DNA from 2 places in the Paenibacillus durus genome. Region 2 is predicted to be linked to the other one. Evidence: predicted binding sites of a transcription regulator. Region 2 holds the regulator's gene; the other holds the start of a gene.
What was found. The regulator LexA, encoded in region 2, represses DNA repair genes until DNA is damaged. The targets are predictions, from matches to a motif close to CGAACATATGTTCG.

Region 1: recN (DNA repair protein RecN) is a predicted target of LexA. The motif match lies at 1,317-1,330, and genes of this name have one in related genera.

Annotation. Positions count from the first base shown of each region.
Region 1 is NZ_CP009288.1:4,092,394-4,095,818, reverse strand. It holds gene PDUR_RS17645 (TlyA family RNA methyltransferase) at 1-78, shown strand, start outside; gene PDUR_RS17640 (hypothetical protein) at 144-617, shown strand; gene ahrC (transcriptional regulator AhrC/ArgR) at 646-1,092, shown strand; gene recN (DNA repair protein RecN) at 1,505-3,247, shown strand; gene spoIVB (SpoIVB peptidase) at 3,346-3,425, shown strand, end outside.
Region 2 is NZ_CP009288.1:3,574,376-3,577,800, reverse strand. It holds gene PDUR_RS15155 (helveticin J family class III bacteriocin) at 120-1,106, shown strand; gene PDUR_RS15150 (L,D-transpeptidase) at 1,291-1,629, opposite strand; gene lexA (transcriptional repressor LexA) at 1,790-2,416, opposite strand; gene yneA (cell division suppressor protein YneA) at 2,596-3,009, shown strand; gene PDUR_RS15135 (DUF896 domain-containing protein) at 3,237-3,425, shown strand, end outside.

The DNA of each region.
Region 1 (3,425 bases), 520 kb from region 2:
GCGAAAGACGTGGTGGCGGAAGCCGCGGGCACGTTCGGCGGTCAGGCATCCACTCATGGAAACTCATCGAGAAGATGAGTTTCTTTTGGCTATTAGGAGGGATTTTGCCCTATCTGCTCGAATAAATCACCGAGGTGATTCGGATGTCGGGTAGCCCGGACAAAGCGGTTATGGCGGTGATCGGCGTTGGGCTGGCGGTATGGGTCGTCTACCGCATTTATGTATGGCTCCAGAGCTCGCCGCGTTCCTTTTTGCAGGATCATATTCCGCTGAATGATGAGATTAACCCCCACCCGGCTGTAAGTTTGCTGGAAGATGCAGGCTACGAAGTTGTCGGCGGCAAGCTGAAAATTCCGCTGTCCTTTAACGTTGACGGCGCTCCGCTGTACAGCCGGCTGTTTGTCGATTACATCGCTGCAGCGGAGGATGGCACACAGTATCTCGTCGTGCTTGCTCGTCCGCGCCGTCCGGTGGAGTGGACCGGAAGCGGACTGCGGGATATGCTGCTTCCATATCTTTTGATTTATCCAGGGGTTGGGGGTCTGCTCTATGTGAATGCTCCGGCCGCCACGGTCAACGTGATCACTTTTGGCAGGGATGATGGAGAGAATGATTAGCACTTTTTAAATATACGGGAGGCTATTAATGAAAGGTCAAAGACATATCAAGATACGAGAAATCATTACCCATAGGGATATTGAAACACAGGATGAGCTGGTTGAAGCGCTTCGAAACGCTGGTTTTCAAGTTACCCAGGCAACCGTGTCCCGAGATATCAAGGAACTGCTGCTAATCAAGGTTCCGATGGATGACGGGAGATATAAGTATTCGCTGCCAACCGATCAGCGCTACAATCCGACACAGAAGCTGAGACGGGTGCTCGTGGACAATTTTGTGCACATCGACTACTCGGGCAATCTGGTTGTTATGAAATGTCTGCCTGGAACGGCCAACTCCGTCGCCGCGCTGATCGACAGTATCGAGTGGCCGCAAATTATGGGGACAATCTCCGGTGATGATACGATTTTGATTATCTGCCGGGAGACGGAGGACAGCAAAAAAGTAGTATCACAAATCATGGGTTACATTTAATTTAAGTATCAGCGTTAAAAAAGACCCCTTCCTCTATATGCATGGGATGAATCGGCTCCGGACAAGGGAGGGTCTTTGCCCTCTTCATTGTCCGCTATCTTCAAGCATCTTGTTCGATCTATTCCATAGCCATTTTTACGCCCCCCTTCGGATGTTTCACATTTGCGCATTAATTTCGTTCTTCTCGCCTGACAGTAACTTTTTTACTGAAAACCCCTTGACTCCGAACCTATGTTCGGTCATACTTTGAGCATGGCCGTGTAAATCTTAAACGAATTTGCCGGGAAGCCAAATTAGCTTGGCTAACGTCTTTTTGAGTAGAATGGACTTTACAAGAGCTCCCTTTCGCTAATCATTAGTATGAGGGAGAGTTCATAGGGCATGTTATTTATGCGTCGGAGGTGCAATATTTGTGCTTGAAACATTATCCATTCGCAACCTGGCGGTTGTCGAGTCGGTAGATGTCTACTTTTATCCGGGCTTTCACGTGCTTACCGGTGAGACGGGCGCGGGCAAATCAATCATCATTGATGCGCTTGGATTGATTGCCGGGGCCAGGGGCTCGGCGGAATCCATTCGCTACGGCTGCGAGAAGGCGGAGATGGAAGCCCTGTTCAGCCTGCCAAGCGGACATTCGGTCTGGAGCACGCTGGAGAAGCTCGGAATCAGGGCGCAGAAAGAAGAGCATTTAATTATACGCCGGGAGCTGAATTCCCAGGGAAAGAGTACTTCAAGAGTTAACGGCCAAATGGTAAATCTGACGATGCTGCGTGAAATTGGTGAGCAGCTTGTCAATATCCACGGCCAGCACGAGCACCAGAATCTGCTTAGACCGGAGCGGCATCTGGGGCTGCTGGATACGTATGGAGAATCTGTAATCGGACCGCTTAAGGCGGAATACCAGGAGAAATATTCAAAGTTTGCCCAGGTGGAGAAAGAACTTCGCGAGCTGCAGGATTCGAGCCAAAAAAGCTATCAGATGCTTGATCTGTACCGGTTTCAATTGGAGGAGATCTCTTCTGCTGCCTTAAAGCCGGGAGAAGATGAATTACTTTCCGAGGAAAGGGTCAAACTATCCTATAGCGAGAAAATGATGGATTCCATCTCCGGCGCTTACGAGCTGCTGAATGGCCGTCAGGGGCTTGAAGCGATCAGCAACGTTATTTCCTCCTTGGAAGAAGTTGTCCGTTATGATGAAAAAGCGCTAAAGCCTGTTCTGGAACAGCTTCAGTCCTCTTTTTATCAATTGGAGGATGCCTCTTTCCAGCTGCGCGATTACCGCGAAGACATTGAGTTCAACCCGGCAAGGCTGGAAGAAGTGGAGAATCGGCTTGATCTTATCTCCGGCCTGCGGCGTAAATACGGCGACAGCGTGGAGCAAATTCTGGAGTATTACGAGCAGATCTCCCGTGAAACCGATTTACTTGAGAACAAGGACGAACATTTGGAGAAACTTACGGTTAAGCGGGACGTCCTGCTTAGCGAACTGATGGAGACAGCGGTGCAGCTTAGCGAAGCCCGGCGTCAGTGTGCGGCGGATCTGGCGTCACAGGTCGAAGGTGAACTGAAGGACCTTCAAATGGAGCGGACTTCCCTTGAAGTTAAGATTGATACGCTTGATGATCCACGGGGAGTTGAATATGAAGGACGCCGCATCCGGTTGACCCGGCAGGGTATAGACAGCGCCGAGTTCATGATTTCTCCCAATCCGGGCGAGCCGCTGCGTCCGTTGAGCAAAATTGCTTCGGGCGGAGAGCTGTCGCGTATCATGCTGGCAATGAAGAGCATCTTCGCAAGGCATGAGGATATCCCTGTTCTGATATTCGACGAAGTGGACACCGGGGTCAGCGGACGTGCAGCGCAATCCATCGCCGATAAGCTGTACCGGCTGTCCTCAACATGCCAGGTCTTCTCCATAACTCACCTGCCGCAGGTGGCCTGCATGGCGGACCATCAGTATCTTATCCGTAAAAAGGTGCAGGAAGGCCGTACAATGACCGAGGTGGAGGCCCTGTCCGAAGATGGACGGGTTAAGGAGCTGGCCAGAATGCTGGGCGGTGTGGAGATTACTGAAAAAACGCTGCATCATGCGCAGGAAATGCTTAATCTGGCGGAGGCCAGCAAGGCTGGGGAAGCCCAAGCGGTTAAGTATTGACAGTAATAAAAGCCTGGGGGCAGGGTTATCTTATAGGTACGCAATTGGCGACCACTTTTTTCGTCAAGCGAAAGAAGCAAAAGGGAGCGTGACAGCCTTTGAAGCCCAACCTCAGGAAGTTAATGCCAGGTCTTTTATTTGCCTTCTTTCTTAGTGTTTCAGGTTTGACCGTTCCGGG
Region 2 (3,425 bases):
ACAAAAAATGTATTTTATGGTATATTCATGTCTGTATTCTTCATGTGAACTATTTGGTAACCAAAATTAAGAATGTGAGGGATATTTAGTTTATTATCATTTTTAATGGAGGTATCTATATGTCTCAAGTTCAAGCGTTGAAGTTTAGAAGGCAATTAAAAATACTTACATCTTTTGTTGTCGCGTTTCTTTCATTTGGAATGTCTGTCTTACCCGTATTTGCGGCTGCTCCTGAGAGTACTGTAAACGCTACGGCAACACTCGCATACAATCTCAAAGGACTTAATCACAACCTGGCTGTTCAGAAAGCTTACATTGCTGATAAGTATCTTTATGTAACACAGCGGTCCGGGGGAACAGTCTATCTTTCAAGATTGCTCATAAACGGAAGCGACGCCACATATGTTGATGAAATGACCATCACCAATTCCGGTCACGGACAAACGCTGGATATGTACACCTATAATGGCATTAACTATTTCTATTTCAGTGCAAAAGCTGATTCTTCAACGCCGTATTACTGGTCGCTTCAGGTAGCAAGGCTTCAATACTCGTCTGGTGCGACACTTGATTATACGGATCTTCATCGGTTCACTTATTTGAATTACGCTAATAAGACGGGTGCAAGATTAGGTGAGACTTACCGTGTTGATGGCGGCGGCAACAGTAACTATACGATTTTCCGCGTACAAACTGCGGAAGGAACCGTTACTTGGTCCATTTATGATACGGTAGCTTTAAACAAGCTTCTTGACAGCAATGAACAGGTACGAATGGACAGTGCAGCTACGGTAAACGCTTGCGTAACCAGCTTTACGCAGTCGGGAAATGCTATTGTAAGACCGAACGGATCATTCCAGGGAGCTGATATGCTTGATAAAACGGAAATATATACGTCAGGCGGCGCAGAAGGTGATACTCCCAAGATTGCTATGATGTCAAACACAGGAGCATACAAAACCCTTGTGAATATAACAAATGTGGGAAGCCATGAAATCGAGGGAGTACAGACCAAAAACGGCAACGTTTATTTTACTATAGTTACAGACCCGGATAATAAAAAAAATACGCAGCAAGTTTATTACGTCCCTGATAGCTTATTTTGAATAACTGCCAGTCTGGTCAGTTAGAATGACGATAATAGAGAAACCCAGTATCCGCCAATGGAGCCTAAAGTCCAGCTTCAACAGTTGGATGACCGCGGCATTGCAACCTCATTTTTATGGAGCTGATCGCGTTGTACTAACTTTTTGCATAATAGAACCGCCATTTTTTGGCGGTTTTTAATATTTATTCACGAATAGTTACTCTAGTACCCAGCGGAACGATCCGGGCCAGCTCAAGTACATCGGCATTGTACATACGGATACATCCATGCGAAACCTGATGACCGATTGACGCGGGATTATTGGTTCCGTGAATGCCGTAATGGGGCTTGGAAAGTCCCATCCAGAATGCGCCGAATGGTCCGCCTGGATTTGCCTGCTTATTAACAATGGTGTATTCGCCCTCGGGTGTCTGGGTTAACATTTTGCCGATTCCTACGGGGAAGCCCCGAACGACTTTATCGTTATCCAGAAGGTACAACATGCGCTGGGATAAATCGACAATGATCCGGTAATTAGGCATATGATCAGCACTCCTTTACGGTATAAAATATGCAGGGAGTGCATATGCCGTTCTAATTTCTCTGAATATCGAAGTGCGGCACAAAGAGCTATGCTGAAAAAGTATGTACGAAAAGAGGCGGACCCGGTAAACGGGGCCGCCTTTCAAATGTGCACAGCCATTAATGGATGTCTCTGAATAATCCAATCACTTTACCCAAAATACTCACCCGGTTAAGCCGGAGCGGCTCATAGGCCGGATTTTCAGGCTGCAGGCGAATATGATCGCGCTCCTTATAGAAGGTCTTGACAGTAGCTTCATCGTCTTCCGTCATTGCGACCACGATATCGCCGTTATCGGCGGTCTGCTGCTGGCGGACGATGACGTAATCTCCGTTCATGATGCCGGCTTCAATCATACTGTCGCCCATAACGGAAAGCATGAAGACCTTGTTTTCTCCGACGTAATGGGTGGGAAGGGGGAAATAATCTTCAATATTCTCTGTTGCTGTAATCGGCACACCCGCAGTCACCTTGCCAACAACCGGGACTCGGGCAACGGTCTGCACGAATTGTTGGACATTTTCGGAGTCTTCCTGGCCCAGCAATTCAATGGCGCGCGGTTTCGTGGGATCGCGGCGGATAAGTCCTTTCTTCTCCAGCCGGTCAAGATGCCCGTGTACGGTAGAACTGGAGGCCAGGCCGACCGCTTCTCCAATTTCCCGGACGGAAGGCGGATACCCCTTGCTGCGAACTTCGTTACGTATAAATTCCAGGATCGCCAGCTGGCGACTCGAAATCTTTGACATCGGAATACACCCCATCTAGTAATGTTTGGGAAAATTATAACATAGAACTGCCGTTCGCACAAACATAAGTTCTAAAAAAATAAAGGGGAACAATCGTTCGAAAAACCTCTTGATCGAAACACATGTTCGTGCTATATTAATTTTGCAAGTAAGAACAAGTGTTTGGAGGTTGATGATACATGTTGAAATATAGTACATACCGCAGCATTTATAATGAGACACCGGAGGCCGCCTCAGCGTGCCGGAGTGCGGTTTCTAGCCATATGAACCCATCCGTAAAGAACACTAAAGTGATCATCAAGAAAGCATGTATCGTATTGAAACAGCAAGATGTTTTTAAGCTGATGATTGTGCTTCTTCTAATTATTTCGGGATTTACCGTGGTAAGCCAAGTATTTGCCAGTTCGTTATCAATACAGCAGGAGAAGCGGATTGTAGTGGAGCCCGGCGATACACTCTGGAGTATCGCTCTTAAGAATAAAGCTTCCGATATGAGAACTGTCGTATATATTGATGCTATTAAACGACATAATAATTTGAGCGGTTCCGATATCCAGGCCGGAGATATATTATCAATTCCCGTATACAAATAATCATTTGCAAATACCCTTAGCGACTTGAAGCAAATTTTGCAAAGTGCTGATTAACAGAGTAGAAGCATATCAGGCTAATGCAGTAAAATGAGCTTTCAGGGGAGTCGCCTTGACAAGCTCTTTTTCTCATGGCAAAGTTAGAATGAATTTAGAGCAGTTCTACCGGTTCCTTTAACTTACCGCTAATGCCGGCATGAACAATCAAGCAGAAATTAGGAGGGAACATTTTGAATATAGATGAACTGGTTAATCGCATTAATGAGCTGGCGCGCAAATCTAAGAGCGTCGGACTAAACGAAGAGGAATTGGCAGAACGCGCCAAACTTCGGGAGATATATCTCGGTAATGTCCGCCGCAATTTCCGCGCTCAATTGGAGTCGATTGAAATTGTGGATGACAAAGGAAATGAACGAGAC